Linked DNA regions of Catalinimonas alkaloidigena. Each later gene encodes a partner of the first gene's protein in a complex. Links are inferred from orthologs where the notes say so. Each region holds a gene or a part of one and is shown in the gene's direction. Other genes may lie near its edges.

Region 1 (16,269 bases):
AAAAGTGCCTATGGCCGATATGCTTTATGATATTAATACCCCGCTCAAAGAAAAGCTCAAGATCATTGATCCCATGGATCTTACCCGACGCAAAATTATCAAGACAGAGGGACTAAATTATGACGAACTGCTCATACCAGTGTTTGAGAAAGGAAAACAAGTATATCAATCTCCAAACATTCATAAGATCAGGCAGCAAACTATTGATAGTTTGAATGAAATCCCTTCAGGCGTAAAACGTTTGGTGAACCCTCACAGCTATCCTGTAGGCTTAGAAGAGAAACTTTATAAGCTCAAGACGGACCTCATCCTCAAGCTCAGAAACCTCAATGACGATGATAGTGAATGAGCAATGATGAATTAGTAGATTCTTTAAAAAATTATATTTTTTCAACAATCTGAGGGGAAAATTGGGTACTAATTCCCCACATTTTTTTCAGAAAACTCACTTTTACAGCTGAATTTAGTGTTGGCATGCATTTTTTATAGTATTTGGTGTATCACATCAAATCTCTAAAGTCTATGAAAGCCCAAATCAGAAATTTAGCCATCGTCTCAGCCTTAAGTATTGGATTGTTTTCTTGTGAGAATAAAGAAATGCAAGAAAAAATCTCCCGATTATCAAGCGAAAACCAGCAGTTGGAACAAAAATTTGCCAGCAAAGACTCTTCGCTAATAAATTTTATTGAATCCTTTGCAGAGATTGAAAGCAACCTGAGCGACATTCGTGAGCGTGAAATGAACATACAGCTCAACAAAGAGAAGAACCTTTCTACGGAAGATTTGAAGCTTAGAATCAGAGAGGATGTTGAAGAAATCAACCGTTTGCTTATTGAAAATAGAGAAAAGATAGCTTCACTAAATGCTCAGCTTAAATATTCAGGCAGACAAAATGCAAAGCTCAAAGCTTCAATGAATGAATTGCAGGAAAGCCTAACTGCTAAGATAGAAGCAAAGGAAACTGAAATTGGCACTTTAACAGAAGAGCTTGCCAGTATGAAGATTAAAGTAGATGAGTTGAACACAAATTTAGCGAGTCTGAAAGATGTAAATGATCAAAAGGAGCAAACAATAATATCAAAAGTAGAAGAGCTGAATACCGCTTATTTTGTAACAGGTACTTTTAAGCAATTGAGAGATAATCAGGTATTGAGCAAGGAAGGTGGTTTCTTGGGTCTGGGTAGAACCGAAGTGCTGAAAGATAATTTCAATAAGCAGCAGTTCAATCAGATTGATATTCGTCAAACGCTACAATTTCCTGTTGAAGGCGAAGAAATAGAACTTGTTACCAGTCATCCTACAGACTCTTACAGCTTGGAAAAAAATGATGAAGAGAAGCTGAATCTTGTAGTTTCTGATCCTGAAAAGTTTTGGGAATCTTCAAAGTACCTGGTAATGGTAGTTAAGTAAATAAAACCAGCTGATTAAGCCGTCCCGCATTGTGGGGCGGTTTTCTTCAAATTATTTTTTTAAACTAATTTAACTTTTTAATCTCATGAACACGATATTGATAACCCCAAGAAATGTGGCTGAACTGAATTTGCTAATGGAAGTAATTCAGAAGATGGAAATAGAAAGTTGCATCTTATCAGAGGAAGAGAAAGAAGATATTACTACTGCCCTGATGATGAGGGAGGCAGAAAGGGAAGAAGGAATGGCCATCACTGAAAAATTACAAATGAAATAAACTATTTAAATATTGATAAGCCGGTTTTAAGACCGGCTTTTTTCATTACGGGCCAAAAAACTTTACACTTACTGTTGATCCACTGTCTATCTTAAATTCTTTTACCTCAGTATATTTGCTGCCAAATGATCTTTCAGCTCGGAACACCATTTTGTAGTTACCTGGTTGTAATGCCATGGTAAAGCGAGTTTCGTCAGCGTTAAGATCATATACCCATTCCTGAAACCCGTTTTCATGGACTTTGTAGATACTTCCATAGCCTTTGGTAACGATGTTAGCGTTTAGCACCCCTGGTCCTGGTATGGTTAGATTAGTGGTTTGACCGTATTCAATTTTTACATCTTTGAAATATGTTTTCGGTAAAGTAAGTACTTCTATATCGTAGGTGCCTGCCAAATATTTTTCAGCGCTGGCAACGCTTTGCACATTCAATATTTCTTGTTTCCCATGCTGCCTGATGAGTGCGTTCACCCCTTTGTCGTATTCTGTGTGACCTCTCTGTGAGAGCTGTAATGAACCCTGTGGTGATTTGATAGGAAGTACATTGTGCTTGCCTCCTTCAAAAATAACATTTCGCTTTATGACCGGAGGTATGGTGTTGACAACCACATCATAAGAAAGCACCGCATCCAGGACTACTGAATCAGGTCTGCCCTGCGCATCCCGATAGTGCACAAAATCGTAAATAGGTGCCTTCGTAAAATTGTTGTAAAAAGTGACGTTTACGTTGGTCTCTGTTGGTTGATTGTCAGTGCCAAGTAGTTCTACACTTACAGTGGTGGTTTCCAGTGACTGCTTTAAGATATCATCCAACACTAGCCGGAAATCATTAACATTTTTTGCATCAAAATACTGACCTACACAGGCAAATTCATCCCGGTAGTCATTATCCATTCCGAGGCCAATCACAAATGGTTTGAGGAAAATATTCTTTTCCTGGAGGGAGAGGGAGACGGCACAAGGATCTCCCCCACAAGACTCTATACCATCTGTAATAATAATAATAAGGTTGCGGTATTCAGGGTCATTCGTAAAATCATTGGCTGCCTGTTCCAGTGAATAAGCAATGGGAGTTACTCCCGAAGGCTGTATTTGTCTGAGTTTTGCGATAAGTCGGTCATGATTGGCTGGTGCGAAAGGTACTTCCAGCTTGCTGTCCTGACAGTTTTTGTAGCGAAGATTATACTGATGTCCGTATACTCGCAGTGCCAGCTCAAGGTCTTGATCTACTTTAAGGGAGTCTACAAGTTCTACCAGCATGGCTTTGGCAATGTCCATACGTACACTGTTTTCCCAGTTAGCGTACATACTGCCGGAGGCATCAAGTAAAAATAGCAGACGGGTTTTTTCAGGTGGTCTCTGAATCTGAACTTGGGCCCTTACTAAGCCAACGCTTGTCAGAAAAAACAATAGCAGAATATATCTCTTCACAATCTTATTTTTCAGTAAATCAAAACCTTAAACTAGCCTGCAAAAAGCCTATGGCTAAGTAACGGACATCAGGTATAAGTTCTTTTATTAATCCTTTACTTTAGGCAAACCATTGAAATTTGATGATTTACCTGTAGAAACTTCAAAAGAAATTATTTTAGTATCTGGGCGGTATGCTCTTTGGTTTTTACTTTTTCTATGATGTCTTCTATTTTACCGTCTTCATCAATTAAAAAAGTAGTTCTCGCAGTGCCCATATACTTTTTGCCATACATTGACTTTTCTTTCCATACGCCGTAGGCCTGATTAATATTAGTGTCTTCGTCGGCAATTAGGGTGAAAGGTAATTCCTGTTTTTCGGCAAATTTCTGATGTGATTTTACCCCATCTTTACTTACTCCAATTACTTCATAGCCAGCTTTTTGAAGATTGCTGTAATTATCCCTCAGGTTACAAGCCTGAGCCGTACAACCTGAAGTGTTATCTTTGGGATAGAAATAAAGGACAACTTTTTTCCCACGAAAATCAGATAACTTAACAGTTTCATCTTTTTGATTCTTAGCTTCAAAATCAGGAGCCTGGTCGCCTACTTTTAGTGACATGTTTCTTTTTAGTTAGGTGATAAATTATTTTCATGTGCAAGTTAGAAAGAATAGAGAAAAGTAAACATATAATGAAGAGCTGAAACCTACTCTTGGTCTGCAACGTTTTTTTTGCAAGTTTTGAAGCTTCCTTTACAGAATTCACTTCTTCACTTTTTAATATTAGAATGCAATGATGGACAATCCGGTAATAATATTTGGCGCAGGTGGCTTAGGAAAAGCTACATTAGAAATATTTCAGGAAAACGAAGTAGTAGTTTACTGTTTTCTGGATGACGATAAACGTTTGCATGGACAGGAAATAGCAGAAATCGGTATTCTGGGAAGCATGGATGATCATGGATACACAAAGTTTATTGGTAAAAAATGTGACGCTTTTGTGGCACTAGATGACCGTGAGCTTCGTAAAGGCGTATTCAAAATGTTAAATGATCGTCGTAAGGTGATGCCGATAAATGCGGTTCATCCCAAAGCTATGATTTCTGGAAACGCCTATATTTCTTATGGTCTTTTCGCGAATGCCGGAGTAGTCATAGGTAGCTTTGCCAAAGTGGGAATAGGATGTATTCTGCATACCAATTCGGTGGTAGATTATGAAGCACAGCTTGGTGATCATGTACAGGTCGGTGCCGGCAGTGTTATACATGCCGGTGCGAAAGTAGAAGATAATGTGTTTATTGGTGCAGGAGTAACCATAGCCGCTCCGCTGGAAATAGGAAAAGGAGCACGCATCGGTGCTGGCTCGGTCGTCGTGGAAAACGTGAAGGCAGGTGCCACAGTGTTTGGAAACCCTGCAAAAGAAGTATAATACCTTGAAAGATCACGCTCCATCCTCCGAAATCATCCTGAACGCTGATGGGAGTATTTACCATCTGGGCTTACGACCCGAACATCTTACGGACTTCATCATTACAGTTGGTGACCCTGAGCGGGTAGCTGAAGTAAGTAAATACTTTGATAGTATTGATGTAATGATCAATAAGCGGGAATTTGTTTCGCACATAGGTAGACTGGGTAAAAAAAACATCATGGTTATCAGCAGCGGTATGGGCACAGATAATGTAGAAATACTGCTTACTGAATTAGATATTTTGGCCAATGTCAATCTGAGCAATCTCAACCCTAATGCTGAACATCGTACATTAACGATTATTCGTGTAGGTACATCAGGTGCATTACGGAAAGATGTTCCCTTGGATTCTTTGCTAATGAGTGACTACGCATTTGGATTAGATACTCTGATGCATTTTTACGGCAATAAAAAAAATATGCTTTATAGCGAACATGCCCGGCAACTGCAGCAGCATATGGAACTTTCCTTTGAACCATATTGTGAACGGGCTAACGAAACTTTAAAGTCCTTGTTGACACAAGAGTTATTGACAGGAAACACCCTTACCTGCCCGGGCTTTTATGCTCCTCAGGGTCGTAGAGTTAAATTACCTCTGCAGTTTGAAAACTATCATGAAAAACTGAAGAGTTTTAGCTTTGATGGGGGTAAATTGACAAATTTTGAGATGGAGACAGCTGGCTACTATGCATTAGGCAAGGCTTTAGGACATAAGGTATTGAGCACCAACGCAATTGTAGCAAATCGGGAAACACAAAAGTTTTCTGTCCATTCTTCCAAAACCATTGATAAGCTGATACGTACAGTATTGAGTAAAATCTCAGGTTTGGATTAAATTTCCATGAAATCTAATTTAACGAATTGTCGTTTGGAGAACATATCCTTACTGAGCATTTGCCGTTAGATATAAAAGTAAATAATTTAGAAACAATTAAAATATAATTTGATATGAGTAAACCCGTTGAACTTACCGATTCTAATTTTGACGAAATGATCAACGCAGGCGATAAGCCGGTTTTAGTTGATTTTTGGGCAGAATGGTGTGGACCATGTAAAATGATTGCTCCCGTTGTAAATGAGTTAGCTGAAGACTATGATGGGAAAGCAGTAATCGGTAAGGTAGATGTAGATTCAAATCCAAGTATCTCAGCTAAGTATGGAATTCGTAGTATTCCTACTTTATTGGTATTTAAAAATGGAGAAATTGTTGATAAGCAGGTAGGTGCTGTTAATAAAGGAGTATTAGCCCAAAAGCTTGACGCACAACTTGCATAATAATAAAAGGACAAATCATTTTGTTTTTCCTTGCTTATTTGATTCTTCAAAATTCTATTGTATTTTTGAATTATAAGTAATCAATAACTACTTTTATTGTATGATTGGTAGCCTTTCAAAGACAAACAGTAAACTTACAGCAGCACAGCGTCGTGCTTGCTGGTTTTGGTGTTGTATGTTGTCTTTCAACCTGGAAGGCTTACTATGTACTATTAACAATACTTCAGATAATAAACCTTAGTATTTTATTTACAAAGGTTCAGCTACATAGATTACAAGCCTTCCCCACTTAATTTAGGGAAGGCTTTTTTTATGATTCAAAAATCTCAAAATTAATATCCATGCAAAGTTTCCGTACAGAAATTGAAAATCCAGTCGTTGAAAAAGACATCATTGAGCTGGAAAAAAAGATCAGGTTGTTTCGTGTAGGTAATATTGATGAAGATCGCTTTCGCAGCCTGCGGTTAGCCAGAGGAGTGTATGGGCAGCGCCAGCAGGGCGTACAAATGGTGAGAATCAAAATTCCTTTTGGTAGACTTACTGTCCCTCAGATTCGGCGTGTCGCTGATATAGCAGATGAGTATGCCAATAGTAACATCCACCTTACTACACGACAAGACATACAAATTCACTTTGTAAGCCTGGATAGAACACCCGAGCTTTGGTCTGAATTAGAGCAGGATAAGTTGACATTAAGAGAAGCTTGTGGAAATACTGTGCGGAATGTAACGGCTTCAGCTAAGGCAGGCATTGATCCTAATGAACCTTTTGATGTATCACCTTATGCACAGTCAATTTTTGAATATTTCCTCCGTAATCCGGTTTGTCAGGAAATGGGGCGTAAATTTAAAATCGCGCTCTCATCCAGCCAAGAAGATTCTGCCTTTACATTTATCCATGATATCGGTCTAATTCCCAAGGTCAAAGAAGTGGATGGAAAGGAGATAAGAGGCTTCAAAGTACTCATTGGCGGAGGTTTGGGAGCTCAGCCCCATATGGCTGAAGTGGCCTCAGAATTCATGGAAGAGGATAAAGTTATTCCGTTTACCGAATCAGTATTAAGAGTATTTGACAGACATGGAGAGCGTAATAAGCGGGGAAGAGCGAGAATGAAATTCTTAATGAAGAGTATTGGCGCTGAAGAATTGATCAGGTTAGCTGGTGAAGAGCAAAAAAGCTTGAGAGCTCAATCCGTCAAAGTAGACAGAGATTTGATCCCTGAACAGGTGCTTCCAAAAAATAATGATTTTGGCCCAGCTACTATTTCTGATGAGCGTAAATACGCGCTTTGGAAAACTACCAATGTGTTTCCTCAAAAACAGGAAGGGTATTATGGAGTTCATATCAAACTGCCATTAGGAAATATCCTTTCCGATAAAGCCCGTAAATTTGCTGATATCGTAGAAAAATACGCAGCGGATGATGTGCGTATCACGGTGAACCAGGGCTTCCTGTTGAAGTTTCTGACAGAAGATGCACTACCACACCTCTTTAATGCCCTGCATGAAATTGATCTGGCCGAACCCGGCTTTGACAGTACTGCTGATGTGACTGCCTGTCCGGGAACTGATACGTGTAATCTGGGGATTTCAAATAGTACGGGTGCCTCAAATCGTATTGAGCAACTGATACGTGCCGAGTACCCAGAACTGGTTAAGAACAATGACATTAAAATCAAAATTAGTGGCTGCCCTAATTCATGCGGACAACATGGTATTGCAAGCATTGGCTTTCATGGTAGTTCTATGAAAGATAAAAATAAAAATGTATTACCGGCACTACAGGTACTGTTGGGTGGCGGCGTAGATGGCAATGGTGAAGGGCGTATTGCTGAAAAAATAACGAAAGTACCCAGTAAAAAAGTAGATGAAACCATGCGGGTACTACTGGATGATTACGAAGAAAATGGGAATGATGGAGAGTATTACGCTGATTACTATCTGCGTCAGGGTAAAATGTATTTCTACCATCTTTTAAAGCCATTGACTGATTTGGAGAGCCTGAGTCCTGAAGATTATAAAGATTGGAAGCATGAGCATGAAGAAGAGGCTTTTAAGGTAGAAGCAGGAGTTGGTGAATGTGCGGGCGTGGTGATTGACCTTATTCAGACACTCATTGTGGAAGCAGAAGAGAAATTGGAAAGTGCTTTAGAGAATTATCAGGGAGGAAACTATGCAGATGCTATTTACAATGCATACAGTGGATTTGTGATAGGAGCTAAGAGTCTTCTTTTGTCTGATGATAAAAACCCCAACAATCAGATGAATATTATCAAAGAATTTGATAAGCACTATGTAGAAAGTGGTAAAGTGAATTTAGATTCTTCTTTTGAAGCGTTAGTTCTACAGATAAGAGACTATGAACCTACAGAGGCTTTTGCAAAAAACTATATTGCAGCTTCTGAATCCTTTTTGACTTTGGTAAAAAAGCTTCGCGAGCAGCAGTTAAACAGCAAGGTACATGCTTAATCAAGAATATGTAAAACCTCGTTTATCATTGGTTGGTGCAGGCCCCGGAGACCCTGAGTTAATCACACTTAAGGGTATTCGGGCCTTAGAAACCGCAGATGTAGTGCTCTATGATGCGCTCGCAAATGATGAACTTCTCAAGTATGTTCCTGAAAATGTTCCACGTATTTATGTTGGGAAACGAGCAGGTAGCCACAGAGTTGCTCAGGAAGATATCAATAGGCTGATAGTAAGCTGTGCACGTCAGTATGGTCATGTAGTGCGTCTTAAAGGAGGTGATCCTTATATTTTTGGTAGAGGACATGAAGAGCAAATCTATGCTGAACAAGCAGGTATAGCCGTATCGCTGGTACCTGGTATCAGTAGTGTTAATGCTGTGCCTGCATTACAATCCATACCACTAACGCGTAGAGGGCTGAGTGAAAGTTTTTGGGTAATTACTGGTACTACTCGTAAAGGCACTATTTCCAATGATGTAAGGCTGGCTGCACAATCTTCAGCTACCATCGTCATTCTAATGGGCATGTCTCGGATTGAGGAAATTCAACAGACTTTTTTAAGTTTTGGTAAAGCTGATACTCCGGTTGCAATAATTCAAAATGGCTCTATGCCTGATGAGAGGGTAGGAGTATCAAATGTTCGTGAGATGAAAACAATGGCTGCTGAAACCGGGCTGGCTTCACCCGCAGTGATTATCATTGGGGAGGTTGTTGCTTTGCATCCTGCTCACATTGCTGAAGCAGTAAAAAGAGAGCTTGCCCTTAAGGCAGAAATGCATTCCTGATAACTGATTAACCAATTTTTTTTAAAACTAAATATTTGCTGTGTACAGTTAGCAAAACTGTATACATACAACAGCTATGCATAGCCAAATTTTGAATTTTTAAGTGTTATAAACTTAGCTGATAAACCTATAAATCTCAGATTCATGATAAGTTGGGAAAATAATTTATTTGATCTAAAGCATCAGGATCACATAGATCGTTTGAATGCTATTTTTCGCTCAATGTCTCCGGAAGAAAGGATTAAAGCTATGTATAGCAATAAGTCACTAATGGAGAAAAATGTCATCCTGACTTCTTCTTTTGGCACTACAGCAGTTTATCTTTTGCACCTTTATTTCAAAATGAATATTAAGCAGGAGGTATATTTTCTGGATACGTCATTTCATTTTGATGAAACCTTGATGTATAAGCATAAGCTTACTCAAATGTTTGATTTGAATGTAAAAGAATTATTTCCGGAAGACTGGAAAAATAAATTTACCAGAGAAAATGAAGTGTGGAAAACTGACCCTGACCTGTGCTGCTCGGTAAACAAAGTTGAACCTATGTTGCAGATCAAGCAGAAGGCAGATATTTGGGTCTCAGGCTTAATGAGCTGGCAAAATGATCACCGCCAGAATCTGGATATCTTTCAATGGAAAGAGGGGACACTTAAGTTTTATCCCATTATAGATGTGAAAGAAGATGAGGTGAAAAATTATTTGGCAAAATGGTCATTACCAGTTCATCCACTAAAACCTCTAGGTTATGAATCGATCGGCTGTAAACATTGTACTTTTAAAGGTAGGGGTAGGGCAGGACGCTGGTCGGGGAATGCCAAAACCGAATGTGGATTGCATCAGTAGCCTGACAATAAATTTAAAAAACAGGCAGGTTAATCATCTGGCCTGCCTTACGATTTACGATCGGTTCTAATGCACGGTAGACTTTGCAATGGCCTGCTTCAGGTCTGCTTTGATATCCTCAGTGTGTTCTAAACCAACAGATAAACGAATGAGCCCCGGTGTAATGCCTACAACAGCCCTTTCTTCATCAGAAAGTTTAGAATGAGTTGTAGAAGCAGGATGAGTACAAATGCTACGGGTATCACCTAAGTTGGCAGTAAGTGAGAGCATTTTTAGCGCGTTTAAAAAACGCTTTCCTCTATCTAGTCCACCTTTTAATTCAAAAGTAAGAATACCTCCTCCTAGTCGCATTTGTTTTTTTGCGAGTTCATATTGAGGGTGAGAGGGCAGTAACGGATACTTTACACTTTCTACTTCCTCCTGCTCTTCCAGCCAGCTTGCCAAATCCAGTGCATTGGCACAGTGTTTTTCCATGCGTACCGCCAGTGTCTCCAGACTTTTGGATAGAATCCATCCATTAAAGGGGGACATGGCTGGGCCGGTATGTCTTGCCATAAATTTGACTTCTTTTATGAGCTCTTTACTTCCTAACACCGCTCCACCTATCGTCCTTCCCTGACCATCTATGAATTTGGTAACCGAATGAGTAACAATATGGGCGCCCCATTGAAGTGGGTTTTGTAAGTAAGGTGTAGCAAAACAGTTGTCAACGTTCAGCAAAAGCTTGTATTTTTCCGCCAACTTTCCCAACCACTCCAAATCCAGCAAATCCAAACCGGGATTAGAAGGTGTTTCCACAAAGATCATCTTGGTATTATCCCTAATCTGGGCTTCCCATTCTTCAGGATGATGAATGTCAACATAAGTATGGGAGATTCCCCAACGGGGTAGTAGTTGCGTCAGGATTTGGTGGGTAGAGCCAAATAAAGAGCGTGAAGCCAGCACGTGATCACCAGTTTTTAAAAAAGAGGCAATACTGATAAACATAGCGGCCATACCCGATGCGGTAGCTATGCCTGCTTCTGCACCTTCTAACGCGCACAGTTTCTCAATAAACTCATCATTATTGGGATTTGAGAAGCGGGTATAAATATTACCTTGAATTTCGTCAGCAAACATGGCACGAGCCTGTTCTGCGTCTTCAAATACAAAACTGGAGGTAGCAAATATTGGCACGCTGTGCTCACGATGTTGAGACCGCTCAGCCTGAGTTCTGATGGCTTCTGTCTCAAAATGACGTTTATGATCTGCCATAGTGATTTGGTTATGATTTTACCTGAAAGCTATATGATATTTCGGCAGTTTTTTCTAATATTTTAGCAACAGAGCAGTATTTGTCAAGAGAAAGGTCAATGGCTCTTTTAACCTTACTTTCATCAAGGTTTCCATGAAAGATGTATTCAAGGTGAATCGTTTTAAAAAGTGATGGTGTTTCTCCTTCGTAGCGCGTAGCTTTAATATTTACATCAATGTCATGAACCTGCTGTCTCTGCTTTTTTAGAATATCTAATATGTCTATGGTGCTGCATCCACCAATTCCGGAAAGCAATAACTGCATAGGGCGCATTCCTTTATTTTGTCCTCCTACATCGGGGCTGGAGTCCATGTGAATGCTGACGCCATTCTCATTTGTGGCTTCCATATGAAAAGCATCGTTTAGCCTTTTAATTTTTATCTGCATTCCAACAAAAATTTAACTTACTTTGAAGGTGTACGTAAATTGTAAGAAGGCAAATTAATTCTAAACTAAGCAATAACAAAATTCAGCTATGAAAGAAATCACTGTACAAGAATTAAAAAAGATGCAGGATGCTAAAGAGAGTTTTCAGTTTATTGATGTAAGAGAACCATATGAGTATGAAGAAGCTAATTTGGGAGCAGAGTTAATTCCATTAGGAGATGTTCCTAGTAGTGTAGATAAGTTTAAAAAAGACCAGAAAGTGGTAGTGCATTGCCGAAGTGGTAAACGGAGTGCAAATGCTATCAAGTTTCTGGAAGATAACTATCAGTACAATAACCTCTATAATCTAAAAGGAGGAATACTAGCGTATCAACAGGAGATAGAAGACTAAGCTTATTTATTCAGGAATTAGTTCTTTGCCTTTATCTGGTTTGAAAAAAGGAATATTACCAGTAGGTTCAAGCTGGGTACTATCTTGAACCTGCTGGCTTGGTAGGACATTGTTTTTATCAATTGCTGTATTGCGAGCATTAATAAAGAGTTCTTTTATTTTATCAAAGCTCTCCACGTGCATCAAACTAATACCCTGATTGGTGTAATTTGTTGCTCCAACACCACTCAACAGGCTATTAAAATTATTTTTATTATAAACTTTTACCCGGTACTTGCCATTCTGTGTAAGTAGGTATTCCAGCGTTACGTCTCCGATTACACTGGCTGCATCAGCTTCGTTATTTACGTTTGTAAATCCTCCATCTCGTGTTACCCTTAAGCGGCCATCTAAAAAAGTGTAAGAAAGTCTTAACTGAAATGTGTTAAATCTATCTTCATCAAAAGACCCCAGATCTACATCAATTTCAAGGTTCTCATCTACCTGGCTTAGCCAATAGCTGAACTGGTTGGAAAGAAATTCACTTACGCTACTGCTCACGAAGTTACCACTGCCTTCAAATGACCCGAGCTCGGAGAAACGTCTGAGCACAATAAGGCTAAAAACCTGTCTTTTTAACTCTTCTTCACCATAAAGCGCATTATTTTTTAAGGTCTCCACTGCTGCCTGTAGCTGAACATTATTTTCCGGATAGTTCTGAACATCAATGGCAAAATCAATATTGGGTGACATAAGATCCCCGGTGAGATCCATATTTACAATCGCGTCATATCGGCGCCTTATTTCATCAGAAGTCTCTTCATCACTGATATTGATCAGAGGCTCAAGAGATGCTAACTGCTGGTAGGTAGCCGTAATATCTACAATACCCCCATAGGGGTCACCCAGCCAGGAAATAGTGCTGCCGGGCTGAATCTTGAATTCCTTATTGATGATATTGTATAACGTAAAATTATAGCCCCCCTCCAGGAATGAGATATCTCCAAACATACTGAACTCTCCTGCTGATGAGAGAAGTAATTGTAACTGCCCATCACCTCTTCCACGGATGATATCACCGGTTTTGATATCAAAAATCAGTTCGCCATAAGCATCAGGCGAGATATCAATTTCCAGGTCAAGGTTTACGCCTGTAGGGTTAATTTTGTCGACGCCTGACTCATTCTTAATACTATCTTTAAAATTTACAAAGCTTATGAAGTCCGATTGCTGCACATCTTCAATACTTTCCATAGGAATAAAAATCTTGGTCCCTTTTTCAGTAGTGACCCGGGCAGAGATGTTCATATTCTCGATCGCTCCTAATAAATTCACCTTTCCGGTAGCATAACCTTTTCCATAAAAAAGGTCATTGTCTTTAAGGCCGGTATTGAGTACAGCCACATTATCAAGGTCTCCGGTCAGGTCAATGACAAAATTGGTAAAGCCATCATGGAAAAAGCCTCCATTGAATACCGCTTTATTATTTCGTTGGTCAAATAGCGCAAGGTCTTTTACACCTATTGTGTTTTCGTCAAAAAAGATGCCTCCATCAAAAGTATAACTGGTATTCAGGTAGTTGATTTTGATACTTCCATCCTGAATATTTCCCTGCCCCATAAGGATGGGATACTGCAAACTACCTGAAATACTAAACTCACCATCGGCTGTTCCGCCAAACTCAGAGAAAAATTCGTCAAAATAAGGCTCCAGAATGTTGATATTCATATTCTGAAATGTGGCCTTCATATTAAGAGGATCGTTGATTAAGCGGGGCTTGTAGCCGCCGTTTAAAGATATGATGCGCTCACCATCCCGGTTCACCATTAAGTTCAGCCTGAGCTCTTTATTGATATTATCCCAATCTGCCAAAGTGATGATTTTACCTACTGCAAAATTGTTGATGCTAAAATCACCAATAGAAAACTCGCTGTCAAGTACAAGTTGCCGGGTGCTATCGGATGCGGATTCAAAAACGTTTTGGATATCCATAAACCCGTTCACTTCTCCCTGATAGTTCCTTTTGAGGAGCGGACTAAGATTATCCACCTGAAAGTTATCAACTTTTAAAGTCAGCATTTTCTCAGGATCTTCAGATAATGAGCCAAATAACGCAATTTCCTGTAGCCCTTCATCATGGGATTCATTAAATAGAGAAAAGCTGTTAAAAACTAGTTCTTTGTCTGAGTAAACGATTTTATTGCTGTCAGAAAAATACCAGGGATGATCTAAGACAAGTAAGTCAGAAGGGTTAAAAATAACCTCGGTAGTATCATTAAGAAAACGTAATTCACCGGAGATAGCAGCATGATTATTCGTATACTCTTGCTTTACATTTTGCTGAAAATCAATGTGGTCATCACTCCAGATGGCTTCAAAGATAAAGTTCTCCGTATTTAAATTTAATTCATCTTTGTCAATCTCCTGTCTTTCAGACTCCAGATAAACCATCGCAAGAATTTCAGTGCTGTCTGCAATTTTTGAAGTGGAAATATCAACAGTATTATCTAACAAGATACTGTTAGCATACTTGATGGTGTCTATTTTACTGTGCAGGGTAATAATATTAGTATATCCTCCCGTAAATTTGCCATTCAGACGGGTGTTATTTGAAATGCTAAGTTGCGGATCAAATAATTGTAATAGCGGGTTAATATCATCAAGAGAAATATCATAGTTCAGCTCATACTTATCATTCCGGTAGGATTCAATAGGCTTCACCTGTTTGCTACTATAATATGCCTGTAAGTCCTCAGCATTATTGGTGAAGATCAAGCGATACTCTTTGACCAGCTCTTCCACATCATTTACTAAATAAGAAAAATCATAATCCCCTCTGAGGTTAGCGTCAAACTTATCCGAGTAAAGGCTAAATATCCTTTCATTTTGGTCTTTAATGGAAGTAAATGATAATGTGTCTATCGCAAGGTTTCTGTTTTCATAGCTAACAAACAGCTTTCTGAAAGAAGCATTACCAACCAGATCATCAACTTTAAATCCTTTGGTATTAGTGGATAGCTCAGTCCTGATAAAAATTTCTTCTTCTGTAAGATTTAGCGTTTTTAGAAAAGCAGTGTCCAGCTTTGCCTGAAGCACTATGTCCTCTTTACCATTCCTCAGGTCAAGCGTACCATTGAGTGAGAATTTGAGGTTAGGGTCCTGTATATCCAGTTTCCCTTCAAAAAAAGATTTTGCGAAATGAGCATTGGTGGATATGTTCTTGTAACGATAATGATTTATCCCCAAATACTTGAAATTAGCATCCAGTTGGAAATCAGCATCATCAATGCTTAAGCCATTTCCGTTAATCGTGCCTTTGAAAGTAGTTTTTTGAAAAAGTCCGGGCTCAGGACTAAATGCAGCCAGATTAAAATCTGTAAGGGCCAGGCTTCCGGAATAAATAGGCTGTTCAGCAAGCTTTAGGTTGATGTCAGAAGCAATATTACCTAGGGCTGTTTCAGCACTACCATTCGCAACAAAATCGTTAGGAAACCCTAAAAACTCCCCTCGGAATTTAATATCACCAAATTTACGAACGTTTAGATAAGTTTGCTGATCGTTGATATACTGCTCAAGGTCACGAGTATCAATTAATGCATCTGAAAGCTCCAGGTTTATAAACGTTTCTTTGAAGTTTGGTAAGCCATTGAAACTTGCATCTCCGGCCAGGTGACTTCTGGCACCATAGTCCAGAATAAAATCACGGGCGGTAAAGTTTCTAACCTCTCCATCAAACTTTCCACTGATTGTATAAAACTCATCAAAACGATGCATGGAAGGTGCGAAGAGCGCTAAGTCACGTGAATATATTTCAGACTGTTTGATATTAGCATTGATGGTGATGCTATCGTTGAAATAGCTCAAATCTTCTTTGCCATCATAATTAAATACCACTGAATCTCTTATCGTACTATTTCCAGCGTACAGATCAAAATTCTGGAAGGTCATGGATTGATTTGTGTAGCGATAAAAGCCAATAAAGTCATGAATAGTAAAATCATTGACTGGCTCGTAACACCTTAGCGTATTTATCATAAGTTCCAGTGTATCTGCTACGACTCTGAAATCTTCTACATCACCTTGAATATTTTCTAGCTTAAAGTGGTTGTAATCAAATGCATCTGTGATAGGAGGCCTCTCAAGATCAGAATAGCTGAACTTTAAATCCCTAAGGTGAACATCTGAAATTGTGAAAACAGGAGGAGATGAAGATCTTTTTTTACCTCTTTTTCTGAAAATGCTCCTTACATTTTCAATAAACCGGGTCATGTTAAG
Region 2 (16,204 bases), 1.0 Mb from region 1 along the record:
TCAGCCTGATCTAAGGAAACAAATGATTTGGGGTGGAATGTATGTCTGTAAATGTCAGACGCATTGTCAATAGAAACAATGTTGTCAATTGGCGAATGCATAATTAATAAAGGCTTTCTGATATTTTTTAACTCATGGCCTTCTTGGAACTTACTTATATCATCAAGAAATTGCTTTTTTATAAGAAATGGTCGCCCTCCAATATCTACTTCGGCCTTACCTTCTCTTTCGATGACAGCTTTATCTTCACGAAAAAGTTTTGTGACATGAGTAGGAGAAGAGGGAGAGCCAATGGTAACAAGTGCTTCTGCTGATTTAATGTGTAAGCTGGCAATTAGTACCGCAGTACCTCCCAGAGAATGGCCTACCAGTAATTTTGGTGCTTCGTAGTTTTCATTCAAATAATCAGATGCAGTTATCAAGTCCTGAATGTTAGAGGAGAAGTTAGTATCAGCGAAATCCCCTTCACTTTCACCCAGGCCTGTAAAATCAAAGCGGAGCACCGCAAACCCCCTTTGCACCAATGCGCGGCTGATGTTGCTAATAGCAGTAAGGTTTTTTCCACAGGTAAAACAGTGTGCAAGAATAGCATACGCCTTGGGATGACCATTGGCAGGTTTCTCTAAACGGGCAGATAGTTCCTGGCCTTGTGGGTTTTCAAACGTAATTTTAATAGCGGTCATGGTGTTTTATTTTGGATAAGGTAAGCAGATTAGGCTCATTTAAAAAGTCCGGGGAATGACAAAATTAAGAGAGAGCTGAAGTATGAGTTTCATGCTCTACTGATCCTGAAAAAATTGCATAAAAAAAGACAGATCAATTACTGATCTGTCTTATTCAAGGGTAGTAGCGAAGACGGGAATCGAACCCGTGACCTCAGGGTTATGAATCCTGCGCTCTAACCATCTGAGCTACCTCGCCATACGGTATCATTCACTTTCAGCAGCATAACAATAAAGCTGAATTGCTAATGTGTATGCTACCTGTTGCGAAATGAGTTGCAAAATTACGAACTTACATTTTAAGTACAAGTTTCTTAAGGATAAAAATTTGTCTGGTAAATAAATTTTGGTTGTTGGTCTAATAAAATAATTATACATTGCATAAAGGCGTATCTGCGCAAGACAGGCCTATAACCGTATTCTATATGGAAAATGACCATTTTACGGCCGAATTTGAATTTAAAGCATCTCAAAAAATGCTTTATCCTTATCTGAACACCCCAGGGGGATTGGCACAGTGGTTTGCTGATGATGTTATAGTCAATGATGACAAAGTGCTTATATTCTTTTGGGATGAAGAGCAACATAAAGCTCGCATTGCTTCTCAACGTTTGAATAAGTCAATTAAGTTTGAGTTTTTAGATGGTGAAGAAGGAGCTGCAAATAATACGAGTAATGGATTAACTGATTCTCCTTTCATTGAAATAGACCTAGATTCCAATGAGCTTACGGGTACAGTATTTATGCGCATTACTGATACTGCTACTTCTGATGACTCAGAGGAACTCCATGAAATTTGGCAGCAGCTTACCGACAGCCTTAAGGAAATAGTAGGTGGGTAATAAAATTACACCTGGGTTTTATCTTTTCTTTGCCAAATCTTTTGCAAAGTGAATATTTGCGCAACTTCTTGCGTTAAATGATAAGAATGAAAAAACTCGATAAATTTATCATATCGTCATTTGTTGGGCCATTTCTGCTCACCTTTGTGGTGGTAGTCTTTATACTGCTGACGCAGTATATGCTCAAGTACTTTGATGATTTTGTAGGCAAAGATTTAGGAATGGACGTTTTTGCCGAACTCATCATGTATTTTAGCATTAATATGACCCCTGTAGCCTTGCCATTGGCAGTACTTTTGTCATCCTTGATGACGTTCGGGAACATGGGAGAACATTTTGAGCTGACTGCGATCAAAGGTGCAGGGATTTCTTTGACCCGTGCGGTAAAACCTCTTTTCTTTTTTGTGCTATTGATATCATTTCTAGGCTTCCTTTCCAATAATTACGTAGTTCCAAAGGCTAACCTCAAAGCATATAGCTTACTTTATGATATCAAGCAGAAAAAACCAGCCTTAGATATTCGTGAGGGAGTTTTTTATGGTGGTATACCCCAATATGAGATTAAGGTAAATAAAAAATACCCAGACGGGGAAACGCTAAAGGAAATTATCATTTACGACCACCGAAACGGCCTGGGTAATAAAAACGTGATCCTGGCCGACTCCGGACGTATGTATACCGTAAATAACGATCGTTTTCTAAAACTTGAGTTGTATAATGGAAATCGTTACTCTGAAGAAAATATGCCGGGAACGAGGGGGAGCGTGAGCAATGACACCCGCTTTACACGCAATAGTTTTGAGGCTACTACAATGGTGTTCAGTCTCGCTTCTTTTGATATGCAGAGAACAAAAGAAGAATACTTTGCTCAGCATAGAAGAATGAAAACCATGGGGGAACTCGCTACAGCTATAGACTCACTTTCAGGAGAGAAACTAGCCATAGAATATCAGGCATTTGTAAGCTCTCCCACATTCTATACGTACCATTTACGTTATGATTCCCTTATGCCTGAGAATATTCGCCAGAAAGCATTGGCGATGGCTGAAAGTGATACCAGTTTGCTTACTTACGAAACTGACACAATAGCAGATGATAGTCTCCGTGTGAGTATTGAACGCCATCAACAGGAAATGAACGAAGTTTCTAATTCTGCCCGTCAGCGTATGCTTCGTCAGGTAAAAGAACAGGCTAGACAGCAAAGGCTAAGAAATAGCGGCAGCCCACTTAAAAAAGAAAAATATATCCCAAGCGTAGTAGATTCAAGTCTTATTCAGCGGGCTGATACCTTTATTTCAGATACAGAATACAGCTCTGTAATTGCCAAGGCATTAAACCAAAGCAAAACAATCAATAATACATTACAAATAAATACTTCCAAAATTCAGAAACTTGAACGGGAGGTTAATAAAGATCTATACGAAAGCCGCAAAAAAATTGCCCAGGCTATATCTTGTATTATCATGTTTTTGATAGGAGCACCTTTGGGAGCTATTATCAAAAAAGGGGGCTTAGGCTTTCCGGTGTTGATTTCTATTTGCTTTTTTATTGCTTTTTATGTGCTGACTGAAATGAGCAGGAAATGGGCGGATGAACTGTTGATGGATGCGGAAGTCGCGGTGTGGTTTCCAAATATTGTACTGTTGCCTTTTGGCATTCTGTTTATGCTTCAGGCAAGGCTGGATACGCGTATATTAGAACCAGACTTTTATAAAGTTTGGCTGGATAAACTGAGCAAAAGGTTTCAGTTGGTTCGCAAAAAAGTCTCTTTGCAGTAAAAGTATGCCGGAAAAGATAAATACGTTTATCTGAACTAGTTAAAAGAAGGGGCAGTTTATTATGCATAAAAAAAAATAATATTAAATTGCGGGCTATTTTGAAAAAATACTTAATAGTCTCTACCTTTGTGCAAATTTTTGAAGAACCATACTTTATATAGGCATGTATTTAACCAATGAAAAAAAGCAGGAGATATTTGAAAAGCACGGCATTGATAAGTCGAAGACTGACACTGGCTCTCCTGAATCTCAAATAGCGCTTTTTACGCACAGGATTAATCACCTGACTGAGCACCTTAAAATTAACAAGAAAGATCACTCTTCTCGTCTGGGTTTATTGAAGTTGGTAGGTAAGAGAAGAAGACTGCTCGAGTATCTTCAAGCAAATGATATTGAGCGTTATAGAGCAACTTTAGCTGATTTGAATCTGAGAAAATAATAACATCTGGGGAATCTTTGAACGATTCCCCTTCTGCATTCCATTCGTTCCCTTTTTTTTTTCTTATCTTTTGTTGATAACTCTTTTTTAGCTTGCCAAGCGGTTTTTAACCATTTCAGCTTACCGTAGTTATCATCTTCACTAGATGGAATCACTTTTAGAAATTTAGATTTTAGATATGCACCTTAACGCAATTACAAAAGAAATTACACTTGCTGACGGCAGAACGATTACCATAGAAACAGGTAAATTGGCAAGACAGGCTGATGGGGCCGTAGTAGTACGTATGGGCGATACGATGTTGCTCGCTACTGTGGTAGCTAACCGTGAAGCCAGAGAGGGCGTAGATTTTCTTCCTTTATCAGTAGATTATCAGGAAAAATTTGCCGCTGCAGGTAGAATTCCTGGGGGATTTATCAAGCGGGAAGGAAGGCTCTCTGAACATGAAATTCTGGTAAGCCGACTGGTTGACAGGGCTTTGCGCCCCATTTTTCCTGAGGATTTTCATGCTGAAGTGCAGGTAAATATTAACCTGATCTCAGCTGACAAAGAAGTGATGCCTGATGCACTGGCAGCGCTGGCTGCATCTTCAGCAATCGCGGTTTCTGATATACCTTTTGGTGAACCAATTTCAGAAGTTAGGGTAGTAAAATTTAATGGTGCTTATATAATTAACCCAAATGCCCAGCAAACTGAAGAAGCTGAGCTTGATATGATAGTTGCTGGATCCAGCAAAAATATTATCATGGTAGAGGGGGAGATGAACGAGGTGAGTGAAGCTGAAATGCTAGAAGCTATCAATGCTGCACATGAGGCTATTAAAATTCAGTGCCAGGCTCAAAAAGAGCTTTCCGATCAACTTAACCCCAACAAGCGTGAGTATGAGCATGAAGTGCATGATGAGGAGTTAAAGAAAGAGCTTTTTGAAAAATATTATGACCAGGTATATGCTATCTATGCAGAAGGTATACCCAGTAAGGATGTGCGCAGAGAGCGTTTTAAAGAAATTAAAGACAGCTATACCGAAAGTCTGCCTGAAGAGCACGAAATAGATTTAGGACTGGTAAGCAAGTATTTTGGAGAGATCCAGAAAAAAGCTGCCCGCAACCTGGTACTAGACGAACAGAAAAGATTGGATGGACGTAAATTAGATGAGGTTCGTCCTATTTTCTCAGAAGTAGGATACCTACCTACTGCACATGGCTCAGCGGTTTTTACCAGAGGAGAAACGCAGTCACTTACCACAGTAACTTTAGGTACCAAACTGGATGAGCAGATGATTGATGGTGCTATGGTTTCGGGAAGTAATAAGTTTATTCTACATTATAACTTTCCTGCCTTTTCTACAGGTGAGGTTAGACCCAACCGTGGTCCTGGCCGACGCGAAATTGGTCATGGAAACCTTGCTTTTAGAGCACTGAAAAAAGTTTTACCTAAAGATGAGGATAATCCTTACACCATTAGAGTCGTATCAGATATTCTAGAATCCAACGGCTCTTCATCAATGGCTACTGTATGTGCAGGATCGCTGGCACTTATGGATACTGGTATACCCATAACTGCTTCAGTATCAGGTATTGCCATGGGCCTAATTACGGATAATGAATCAGGGAAATATGCCGTATTATCTGATATTTTAGGTGATGAAGATCACTTGGGCGATATGGACTTCAAGGTCGCTGGTACGAGCAAAGGTATTACTGCCTGCCAGATGGATATCAAAATAGACGGACTTTCATTCCAAGTATTGGAAGAGGCACTGAAGCAAGCCAATCAAGGGCGACTGCATATCTTAAATGAGATGGACAAAACCATTTCAGCTCCCAACGAAAGTCTTAAACCAAATGCTCCACGCTCGGCATCTCTTAAAATTGAGCGAGACATGATTGGTGCCTTAATAGGCCCCGGTGGTAAGGTAGTACAGGAAATTCAAAAAGAAACCAACACAACTATAGTTATCGAAGAAGTGGGTGACAAAGGGCATGTAAACATATTTGCTTCCGATGAGCAGGATATGAACAAAGCACTTTCTCGAGTAAAAGCGATCGTTGCTGTACCTACCGTAGGTGAAACTTATGATGGTACTGTGAAGTCAATTATGCCATTTGGTGCATTCGTTGAGTTTATGCCTGGTAAAGACGGTCTGCTACATATATCAGAAATTAAGTGGGAGCGCGTTGAAAGTATGGATGGGGTAATGGAAGTAGGAGAGGAAGTAAGAGTTAAGCTGGTAGATGTAGATAAAAAGACTGGAAAGTATCGTTTGTCAAGAAAGGTACTTCTCCCAAAACCAGAAAAAAAGCAATAGCACAGAAATTGCAGCATTTCATTGGTTTTTAGAAAAAGTAGCATATTAGTTTGATATCCTACGTCCTTAAGGAACTAACAAATCACCTATGCTTGTTGCATGCTTGTACATCACAAAAATCACTCAAACCCTAAGTGAATGAGACAACTAAAGATTAGTAAACAGATTACTAATAGGGAAAGTCAGTCGCTGGACAAATACCTGCAAGAGATTGGAAAAGTTGATTTGCTTACGCCAGATGAAGAAGTAGACCTGGCAAAGAGAATACGGTCAGGTGACCAACTTGCGCTTGAAAAGCTTACTAAAGCCAATCTAAGGTTTGTCGTGTCAGTAGCAAAACAGTATCAGAATCAAGGTTTAACTTTAGGGGACCTTATTAACGAAGGTAATCTGGGCCTAATCAAAGCCGCACAAAGGTTTGATGAAACGCGTGGTTTTAAGTTTATTTCTTATGCTGTCTGGTGGATTCGCCAATCTATCCTTCAAGCCCTGGCTGAACAATCCAGGATTGTAAGATTACCACTCAACCGTGTAGGATCACTCAACAAGATCTCGAAAACATTTTCCGAACTTGAGCAAAAATATGAGAGAGAACCTTCTCCGGATGAACTCGCTGATGTATTGGAAGTGACTACTAATGAGGTGGTAGACACTATGAAAATCTCGGGAAGACACGTTTCTATGGATGCTCCCTTTGTGCAGGGTGAGGAAAACAGTCTACTTGATGTACTGGAAAATGACACTGAAGAGACTCCTGATTCATCACTAATGAATGACTCTCTACGTAGAGAGGTTCAAAGGGCTCTTTCAACCCTCACACAACGTGAAGCAGATGTAATTACCCTTTATTTTGGCCTCAATGGAGAACATGCCATGACATTGGAAGAAATTGGCGAAAGGTTCAACCTGACCCGTGAGCGCGTAAGACAAATTAAAGAAAAAGCGATTCGTCGTCTACGTCACACCTCTCGTAGTAAGGCCCTGAAACCTTATTTAGGCTAAGATATTTCATCTTTAAAATTTTAGAAGGTCTCTTACAGGAGACCTTTTCTGTTTTACAGGAAAGCGATAACTTTGTCCGTAAGCCAGTCGTATTAATAAACGAATATCTATATTTTTATATATACAAACTAATTAAGAAGAAATGACGAAAGAAAAAGTCAACTTATTGATATTGGGATCTGGTCCTGCAGGTTATACTGCTGCTATTTATGCATCTCGAGCCAATCTTAACCCTGTACTTTATCATGGTGACCAGCCCGGAGGACAGTTGACAATCACTACAGATGTAGAAAACTACCCTGGCTATCCTGAAGGAATTATGGGACCGCAGATGATGATAGATTTCCAGAAGCAGGCAGAACGTTTCGGCACAGACATTCGTAATGGGCTAGCCACATCGGTAGATTTTTCTTCCTATCCTCATAAAGTTATTATAGATGAGCAGCATGAGGTTGAAGCAAATGCTGTAATCATTGCTACCGGTGCTTCTGCCAAATGGTTAGGCTTGCATTCTGAAGAAAGGCTGAATGGTAGAGGAGTTTCAGCCTGTGCTGTTTGTGACGGCTTCTTTTTCCGTGGACAGGAAGTAGCTGTAGTAGGGGGCGGTGACACGGCTGCGGAAGAAGCCAGTTATCTCTCAAAACTTTGCAAGAAAGTGTACATGCTAGTGAGACGAGATGAAATGAGAGCTTCTGCGATCATGCAACAACGTGTTGAAAATGCTGAGAATATTGAAATACTATGGAATACAGAAACTGAAGAGATTCTTGGTGAAGAAGAGGTGGAAGCTATGCGTATAGTAAACAATCAGACCGGGGAGAAAAAAGAGATTCCTGTTCAGGGTTTCTTTGTAGCGATTGGTCACGAGCCCAATACATCCATTTTCAAGGATTATATTAATATGGATGAAAGTGGCTACATCAAGACTGTTCCGGGAAGCGCCAGAACCAATGTAGAGGGTGTATTTGCTTCAGGTGATGCGCAGGATCATATTTATCGTCAGGCAGTTACTGCAGCAGGTACTGGCTGCATGGCAGCATTGGATGCAGAACGCTTCCTGGCGGCAAAAGAGTTAGGTATTGTGGAAGGAATTCCAACAATTTCTATGAAAGAATAGGTGACTATAGTATGTCAGCAAAATAAAAAAGGGATTAATGCTAATCTCTTTTTTATTTTTCCATCGTAAAGTGTTTGATACCACATTCTACGAATTCATTTCCTACCACTTCAAAACCAAACTTTTTGTAAAAATCAATAGCAGCAGTCTGGGCATGCATATATATTTTTTGCTGACTGACATTAGGGTCATTTTCAATATCGCTTAATACAGCTTTTACAATACTTTGCCCAACACCTGTCATCCGACAGGAACTTAGTACTGCAAACCTTTCCAGCTTAATGCCATGTTCGGTTACTCTCCAGCGGCCTGTTCCACACGGATTGCCATCTTTATCAAAAGCCAGGAAGTGGGTTGAACTGTTTTCAAACTCATCAAACTCCTCTTCGGGGTTTACTTCCTGTTCTTTAATAAAAACTTCTTCTCTGATTTTGAACGCCTGCTCAAGCTCTTCCTCATTAACTACTTTTCTGACTCTGGTCAATGTAAATCTGATTAATTGATAATGTAATAAATAAAACCGCCTGGTGAAAAATTATTCATTAATCTGAAGGTTATCAGCTCGTTCATAAGCTTCAATGATATCTTTCACCAATTTATGTCGTACTACATCCTCTCCACCAAGTTCAACAAAACCTATTCCCTTTACGCCTTTCAATACTTCCAGCGTTTCAATAAGTCCGGACTTATGATTTTTAGGCAAGTCGATCTGTGAACGGTCCCCGGTTACAATCACCTTGGAATTTGGCCCCATACGCGTAAGAAACATCTTGATCTGCATAGGAGTAGTGTTTTGCGCTTCATCCAGCAGAATAAATGCATTCTGTAAGGTACGTCCTCGCATATAGGCCAGCGGAGCAATCTCAATTACCTTATTTTCTTCGTAGAACTTTAGTTTTTCGCTAGGCACCATGTCAAATAGCGCGTCGTAAATGGGGCGAAGATAGGGGTCTATCTTTTCTTTAAGGTCTCCGGGAAGAAAACCCAGGTTTTCACCTGCCTCTACTGCCGGACGGGTAATGATAATTTTTTTAACCCGCTTATTTTTTAAGGCTTTGACTGCCAGAGCCACTGAAATATAAGTTTTTCCGGTACCGGCAGGACCAATCGCAAAAACCAGATCATTTTGGGCTGCTGACTCCACCAGTGATTTCTGATTAGGTGTTTTGGGCTTTATTACTGCTCCACGCGTTCCGTAGATAAGAATATCATCGTCTGTCGCAATAAAGTCCGGTTTGTTTTCACTATTGATTAGTAACTGTACGCTCTCTTCAGTGAGCTTTCCATATTTGTGGTAATGCGTCAGCAGTGAATTCAGGATATCATTGATTTTGATAATTTCTGGAGTGCTTCCCTGTATCAATATCTCATTACCACGAGACACAATTTTACTTTCAGGAAAAGCGTTGGAAATCTTTTTAATGTTTTTATTTTCCACTCCCAGAAAATCTAAAAGTGAAATGTTTTCTAGTGTAATAACTTTTTCTACCAAATGCTCAAGGGTCTTGTTGAATAATTTATCTATCTAACGATTAATGTCTTGAATAATGTTTACTTTTGCTACCTAAAATTAGAGAAATTTTTAGACCGTTTCCATGCCGCTGATCACATTTATGTCAGATTTTGGTCTGACCGATTATTATATCGCTGCGGTCAAGGCTAAGCTTTATACGAGTGACTCTTCTCTTCAGATAGTTGATATTAGCCATCAGATCGACAGTTTTGACCTTTCACATGCATCATTTATACTACGTTCAGTATATAGGGATTTTCCTCAAAATACTGTCCATTTGATAGCAGTAGGTGCTTCTTCTTTCGCAGAAGAATATATTGCTGTACAACTGGATAATCATTTTTTTGTTAGTGCAGATAATGGCATCATCAGCCTGTTAAGTGAGCAGGAACCACAGAAAATCGTGCGTCTATCTGCTAATACTTCTTCTACTTTTGCTGCCAAAGATATACTGGCGCCTGCTGTTGCTGCCATTGCCTCAGGCAAAAAGCTGGAGGAAATCGGGCAAGTTGTCAATAGCATGAATCGTAAGATTCCTCGACAACTGAAAGCCAATAAAAAGATGATATCCGGAAACATCATTCATGTAGATAATTATGGGAATCTCATCACCAATATTGATCGCTATACTTTTGATGTACTGAGTAAAGATATCAACTATGAAATCACTGTAGGCAGAGAACATTTTAGCGAAATACAACAAAATTATTTTGATGTAGATTATGGAGAATGTGCTTTATTTTTTAATCATCAGGGACTTTTAGAAATTAGCATCAATCACGGAAGTGCCTCAGTGCTGCTAGGATTAGCATTTGACAGTCCGGTTCATATCCGTTTTGAACGATAGTAGGAAAAAATATCCGGCAACCTTTGTTATTTATGCATACATACATAATTTTGCAAACCTTTAAGCCTGGATGGCGGAATTGGTAGACGCGTTGGTCTCAAACACCAATGGGGTAACACCCGTGCCGGTTCGACTCCGGCTCCAGGTACTTAAGCCTGTAAGTCTTTGATTTACAGGCTTTATTTTTTTGCTTCCTACTTCCTTCCTGATACTTTTTTTTGAGAGGCAGGATTACTTAATTGTATTTGCCAAACGCAATAGCAAAGAACTTTTTGAGTTTAATGCGCAAAGACCTATGAGAAAAAACTTTAATTCATCAGGATGCCGGAAAATTGTAAGTATAGCCGCTCTTGCTTGTTTTTCTTTAATTCACGTGGGCTCAGCTCAGCATCTCAGAGAACTCGCTGATCAGCATGACTTACTTATAGGTTGTCAAACAGGGTGGGGGGATTTTGCTACTGACAACCCTTTGAATAATGCTCGCAGAAAGTTAATAGAAAGGGAATTCAATATTCATACGGGTGGAGCCAGCTTTTCACCGAAAAACCTGCAGCCTATCAAGGGTGTATTTTCTCTGGAACGTACCGATCAGATAGTATCGGCCATACATGCAATGCAGGGTGGTGTTAAAATCCATGCAGCCCATCTACTTGGTCGTAATACATACATGCCAGGCTGGTGGGTGAAGGATACGAATGCTGCATCTCAGCAAAAACTCTTAGAAAGCCATATAGACAAAGTGGTGGCTCATTACAGGGGAAAAATAGATATCTGGGATGTGGTGAATGAATCTTTGAATGCGGAAGGGCATTTTGGAAGATGGCACTGGGGAGCAAATATGGGTTTAAAGAAAATAGGTATGGAGCCTATGTCAAATACAGATGACCATATCCCTGTCTTCATTCGCCTGGCTTTTGAGCGGGCAGAAGTAAATGATCCTGAGTCAGTGAAGATCATCAACGAAAATCAAAATGCTGCTCTGGGAGAAAAACACACGGAAATTTGCTATGAGATGGTAGAAGATCTAAAAAATCGCTCAGTGCCTATTGATGGTGTCGGCTTTCAGCTACATTTAAAAGTGGACGAAGACGGAAGCTTGCTCAATGCGAAAGGAGATACCTTCTCAATCAATGGCTTCAAAGAAAATATGAAAAGGTATGAGACACTGGGGGTAGATATTTACATTACAGAAATGGATATTCAGATACCGGACACTTCTGAATCTTCTTACGAACTCCAGCGTAAAGCGTATTTTGATGTGGTAACCGCTTGTTTGTCACAGCCTCGCTGCCGCGCAATAATGATGTGGGGATCGGATGATGGCAACTCCTGGCATGCGGATAATTTCCCTACCCTATTTGACGCAAACCGGCAAAATAAGCCTGCTTACTATGGGTTTCAGGAAGCATTGCAATCATTTGGGGAGAGGAAAGTAATAAAAGGTCAAAATTCAGAGCCATAATTTTTATGCTCCTAACCGCTATAACTATTACACACCTTTTAATCTGTGTAAGTAAATCTGTATCTATTTAAACAAAAATGCTATGATTTACCTTGTATTGGTACACATTGTAAATCAAAACTTTTTAAACTATGAATACGATTTATTCAAGCAAAGTTACTTCCAAAGGAGGGCTATATGGGCACATTTCTTCGGAAGATAACGCTTTAGACATAGATGTTTATATGCCTACAGGCACTCAGGCTGACCAACCAAAGGGAAGTACACCTGAGCAACTTTTCGCCGCGAGCTATGCTGCCTGCCTGGAAGGTACACTGTATCATATCGCAAAGTTACATCAGGTTGAGATCAGTAACACTGAAGTAAGTGCTAAGGTAAATGCTGTACAGGTAGAAAAAGGTGACCTGCGCTTCTCTTTGGACATGGATGTAGTAATACCTGAGGTAGACAGAGAAAAGGCTCAAAAACTGCTGGATGATGCATATAGAAATTGTCCACTTACCAAGGCTACCAGTGGAAATATGGAAGTAAATGTAAATTTACGATAGTAAGCATACTTTGATCGTACAGCCTGATATTCACAAACAAGATGTTGAATATTGGGCTTTTTCATACTAGCAACAGGCGCTTCAGGGAGTATATGTTGTGATCCCTTTTTCTTTTCTTGACAGCCTGAATCCCCTTTCTTATTTTTAGGCGATGAAATTGCTACACACTGCCGATTGGCACCTGGGAAAGCGTCTGGGTGATTACATGCGCCTGGAAGAGCAGAAAGAAGTGCTGGAAGAAATTTGCGAGATCGCGGAAAGGGAGGAGGTAGATGCGGTTCTCATTGCAGGTGATTTGTTTGATACTTTCAACCCCGGAAACGAAGCGGTAGAGCTGTTTTACAAAATAATTCATCGCCTCGCTGACGATGGCCGCCGGGCTGTGGTGGCAATTGCCGGTAATCATGACTCTCCTGACAGGGTAGAAGCTCCGGATCCGCTGGCTCGTGAGTTAGGCATCATCTTCCATGGAAAACCATCCACACAAATTCGCCCATTTGAGACCCGAAAAGGCCTCAGATTAATGCATGCAGACGAAGGTTTTGTAGCATTAAAACTCCCTGACTACGATTATACCCTACGCCTGCTGCTTACCCCCTATGCCAATGAGGTGATACTGCGCCAGTATTTAGGCACCGATGATAAAGAAGAAGCTTTACGCAACATATTGAGAAAAAGCTGGCAGGAGATGGCTGATCGGTATTGTGATGATAAAGGTGTTAATTTGTTAATGGCGCATCTTTATTTTATGCAAAGGGGAGGCGAGGCACCCCAGGAGCCGGAAGATGAAAAACCTATTCTACATATGGGGGGCGCACAGGCTATCTTTACTGAAGATATTCCTCAACAAATGCAATATGTTGCCCTGGGCCATTTGCACCGGTATCAGCATGTAGGAGGCACCAGCTGCCCTGTCATTTATAGCAGCAGTCCTCTAGGCTATAGCTTTAGTGAAGCCCATCAGCAAAAGTATGTGGTGTTGATTGAAGCTGAACCCGGACAGCCGGTAGCAACCCAAAAAGTTTCTCTGCAAAAAGGAAGAAAACTGGTCAGAAAGACCTTTAAATCTAAAGAAGAGGCAGTAAGCTGGCTGAGAGAAAACCCTGATACTTTTGTAGAGCTGACTTTCGTCAGTGATACATATATAGAAAGTGAAACAAAAAAAGCGCTTTATGATGCGCACGATGGCATCGTAAGCATTATCCCGGAGCTTCACTTACAGGAAGAGCAAAAAATAAAAACGAAGGTAAATTTGCAGCAGGACATCCGTCTCCTCTTCAAAGATTTTTTTGTTCATAAAAAAGGGCAGCAACCTTCAGATGAGCTGATGGACTTATTCAATGAAATATTGGAAACTGATGAAGATGAGGATGAAAGGGGATAAACAATGATTCCAGAGAAGCTTACGCTAAAAGGACTCTATTCTTACCGTGAACCACAAACGATTGATTTTGGTAGATTAACTTCTTCTCAATTGTTTGGAATTTTTGGCGCAGTTGGCTGTGGCAAATCTTCTATACTGGAAGCCATAATATTTGTGCTTTTTGACCGTAGCGACCGTCTCAATTTAAAAGATAACCGCTACTATAACATGCTCAACTTACAGAGTGATGAGATAGAAATTGATTTTACCTTCAGGGCCGAAGTCAACAGTAAGTCAGTTTATCGTTTTTATTTTAGGGCAGGTCGTAATCGAAACAACTATGACCAGGTAGTAGTACGAGATCGCAACTACTATAAGGATGAAGAAGGCAACTGGCTGCCGATTGCGGTCAAGGATGCATCCCAGTTGCTAGGTATGAATTACGAGCACTTCATGCAAACCGTAATCATACCGCAGGGTAAGTTCAGGGAGTTTGTAGATCAGGGCGCTGCCCAACGGACCCAAATGCTAAAGGAATTATTTAACCTGGGCCAATATGAGTTGGGTAGCAAGGTTAAAATCCTGCAGAGTAGAAATAAAACCGAGCTTACTGAGATCCAGGCAAGGTTAGCTGAGATAGGTGGAGTGAGTGAAGAAGAAATCAGAGAAATAAAGCAAAAGCAAAATGTGCTGGCTACCAAACTTAAGTCAGCAGCGAATGAAGCAAATGAGATAGAAAGAAAATGTCAGGCGCAGGATGCCCTTCACAAACTGTTCAGTGATATCCGTATTGCTGAAGAAGAAATAAAGAAGCTTCATGAACAAAAAACTCATTTTGCTCAGAAAGAACAGCAGCTTAGGAATTACAACCGTGCATATACGTATTTCAAAGAAAGGTTTCAGCTACAGATAGAGACGCAGGAAGAAGTTCATGCTGTCAAAGAGAAACGTAAGCACCTACTGGCACAGATAGATGAGCAAAAAATAAGACTAGCTTCAGCGCTCGAAGAATTACAAATACGACAAAAAGCATATGAGCAGCGCGAAACGGATATTCTCAAGTGCCAGGATCTGGAATATGTGATCAAGGTTAGAGAGTTCAAAGACGAGTTAATGCACGAAACAGAACAATTAGCTAAGCTCCAAAGAAATGTCAAAGCCATTGAGCAGTCTGTAGCGCAAAATAAACAAGAGCTTGTTCTGGAGGAGAAGCAACTGGATGAGATGGATACTAAGTTGCGTTTCAGATCTACGCTTCATGATATATACCACTGGCATCTACAACAAAGCCGGCTGTTAAGAGAAAAACAATCCTGTGAAGATTATCACAAACAGTATATTGCTCAGATTGATGAGTTGAGAGCTAAAAAAGCTCAGCGCATTGAAAGTTTTAGCTGGGCTAAAGCAGCTCCGGATATTGATGCGCTGAAAGTACTGATTCGTGAGCAGCTCAAGCATAACCAAGAAAAGCAGGCTAAAGCCGCTGAAAAGATGCGAGAGCTACAAATCAAGGAGAAGTTGGCAATCTATGCTGATAATCTAATAGAAGGAAAAGCCTGTCCGCTCTGCGGCTCTGAGCACCATCCACAGGCAGCACATGACGACTCAATACATGAGGAATTACAATCTCATGAAGAACAGCAAAAGGTTTTACAGCAAGAGGAGCATCAGCTAAGGCAGCTCAATGATGATATTATGCAATTGGAAAGTGACTTTAAAAGTACGGCCACGCTAATGCAAAAAGCCAAAACCGAACTTGAAGATGTGCAGAAAAAGATAGGACAGCATCAGCAGCAGTTTCACTGGGAGAAATTCAAAGGATATGACATTGAAGACATCAATGAATTTATCCAGAAGCTGGAAGTATTGGATAAAAAAGCGCATGAGCTACGTCAGCACATTCAACAGAGAAAGAAGCAACTTCCCGAACTAGAGCAGAAGTATCAGTTGGTTCAGGAGCAACTGAGAGCACACCAGCAAAAAGAACATGCGCTAAAAACCAGCATTGACAACCATCTCTCCTTACTCAGAGTGTACAATTACGAGGGCTGGAAAAATTATGAGTTGCCCGTACTCAAAGAAAGCCTGGAAAGAGGGCAGCGCCAGGTAGAAGAGGCGGCTGAGAAGTATAATCATGCGGTGAAAAACTTTAATGAGTGTGAAAAAGAACTGCATGGCACACAAAGCAAAGCAGACACCGAAAAAGAGAGGCTGGAGCAACAGGAACAAAAACAACAAAAACTAAATGCTGAAATAGAGACCC

The links.
Region 2: the proteins of trxA (region 1) and trxB are in contact, whole or in part, in a crystal structure (PDB 1F6M), measured with the Escherichia coli proteins. The link is inferred for Catalinimonas alkaloidigena from one-to-one orthologs.

The regions. Positions count from the first base shown.
Region 1 is NZ_JAQFIL010000001.1:2,304,397-2,320,665, forward strand. What follows is about bases 4,189-7,181. They hold trxA (thioredoxin), read left to right. Parts: upstream 4,189-5,518; coding sequence 5,519-5,845; downstream 5,846-7,181. Other genes in these bases: OKW21_RS09475 (NeuD/PglB/VioB family sugar acetyltransferase), read left to right, coding at 4,189-4,528; OKW21_RS09480 (nucleoside phosphorylase), read left to right, coding at 4,533-5,405; OKW21_RS09490 (nitrite reductase), read left to right, coding at 6,187-7,181. In the rest of the region: OKW21_RS09450 (nicotinate phosphoribosyltransferase), read left to right, coding at 1-349; OKW21_RS09455 (Cbp1 family collagen-binding glycoprotein adhesin), read left to right, coding at 523-1,410; OKW21_RS09460 (hypothetical protein), read left to right, coding at 1,496-1,687; OKW21_RS09465 (vWA domain-containing protein), read right to left, coding at 1,733-3,118; bcp (thioredoxin-dependent thiol peroxidase), read right to left, coding at 3,271-3,720; more of OKW21_RS09475, read left to right, coding at 3,893-4,188; more of OKW21_RS09490, read left to right, coding at 7,182-8,313; cobA (uroporphyrinogen-III C-methyltransferase), read left to right, coding at 8,306-9,097; OKW21_RS09500 (phosphoadenylyl-sulfate reductase), read left to right, coding at 9,242-9,943; OKW21_RS09505 (trans-sulfuration enzyme family protein), read right to left, coding at 10,010-11,197; OKW21_RS09510 (OsmC family protein), read right to left, coding at 11,208-11,624; OKW21_RS09515 (rhodanese-like domain-containing protein), read left to right, coding at 11,713-12,015; OKW21_RS09520 (translocation/assembly module TamB domain-containing protein), read right to left, coding at 12,022-16,269. UniProt on the Escherichia coli protein: Participates in various redox reactions through the reversible oxidation of its active center dithiol to a disulfide and catalyzes dithiol-disulfide exchange reactions.
Region 2 is NZ_JAQFIL010000001.1:1,287,670-1,303,873, forward strand. What follows is about bases 6,293-9,220. They hold trxB (thioredoxin-disulfide reductase), read left to right. Parts: upstream 6,293-7,233; coding sequence 7,234-8,208; downstream 8,209-9,220. Other genes in these bases: OKW21_RS05465 (sigma-70 family RNA polymerase sigma factor), read left to right, coding at 6,293-7,091; OKW21_RS05475 (GNAT family N-acetyltransferase), read right to left, coding at 8,261-8,692; OKW21_RS05480 (PhoH family protein), read right to left, coding at 8,744-9,220. Also shown: OKW21_RS05435 (bifunctional alpha/beta hydrolase/OsmC family protein), read right to left, coding at 1-683; OKW21_RS05445 (START-like domain-containing protein), read left to right, coding at 1,148-1,564; OKW21_RS05450 (LptF/LptG family permease), read left to right, coding at 1,651-3,342; rpsO (30S ribosomal protein S15), read left to right, coding at 3,506-3,781; pnp (polyribonucleotide nucleotidyltransferase), read left to right, coding at 3,960-6,089; more of OKW21_RS05465, read left to right, coding at 6,228-6,292; more of OKW21_RS05480, read right to left, coding at 9,221-9,700; OKW21_RS05485 (SAM hydrolase/SAM-dependent halogenase family protein), read left to right, coding at 9,804-10,568; OKW21_RS05495 (endo-1,4-beta-xylanase), read left to right, coding at 10,864-12,030; OKW21_RS05500 (Ohr family peroxiredoxin), read left to right, coding at 12,162-12,578; OKW21_RS05505 (metallophosphoesterase family protein), read left to right, coding at 12,730-13,962; OKW21_RS05510 (SbcC/MukB-like Walker B domain-containing protein), read left to right, coding at 13,966-16,204.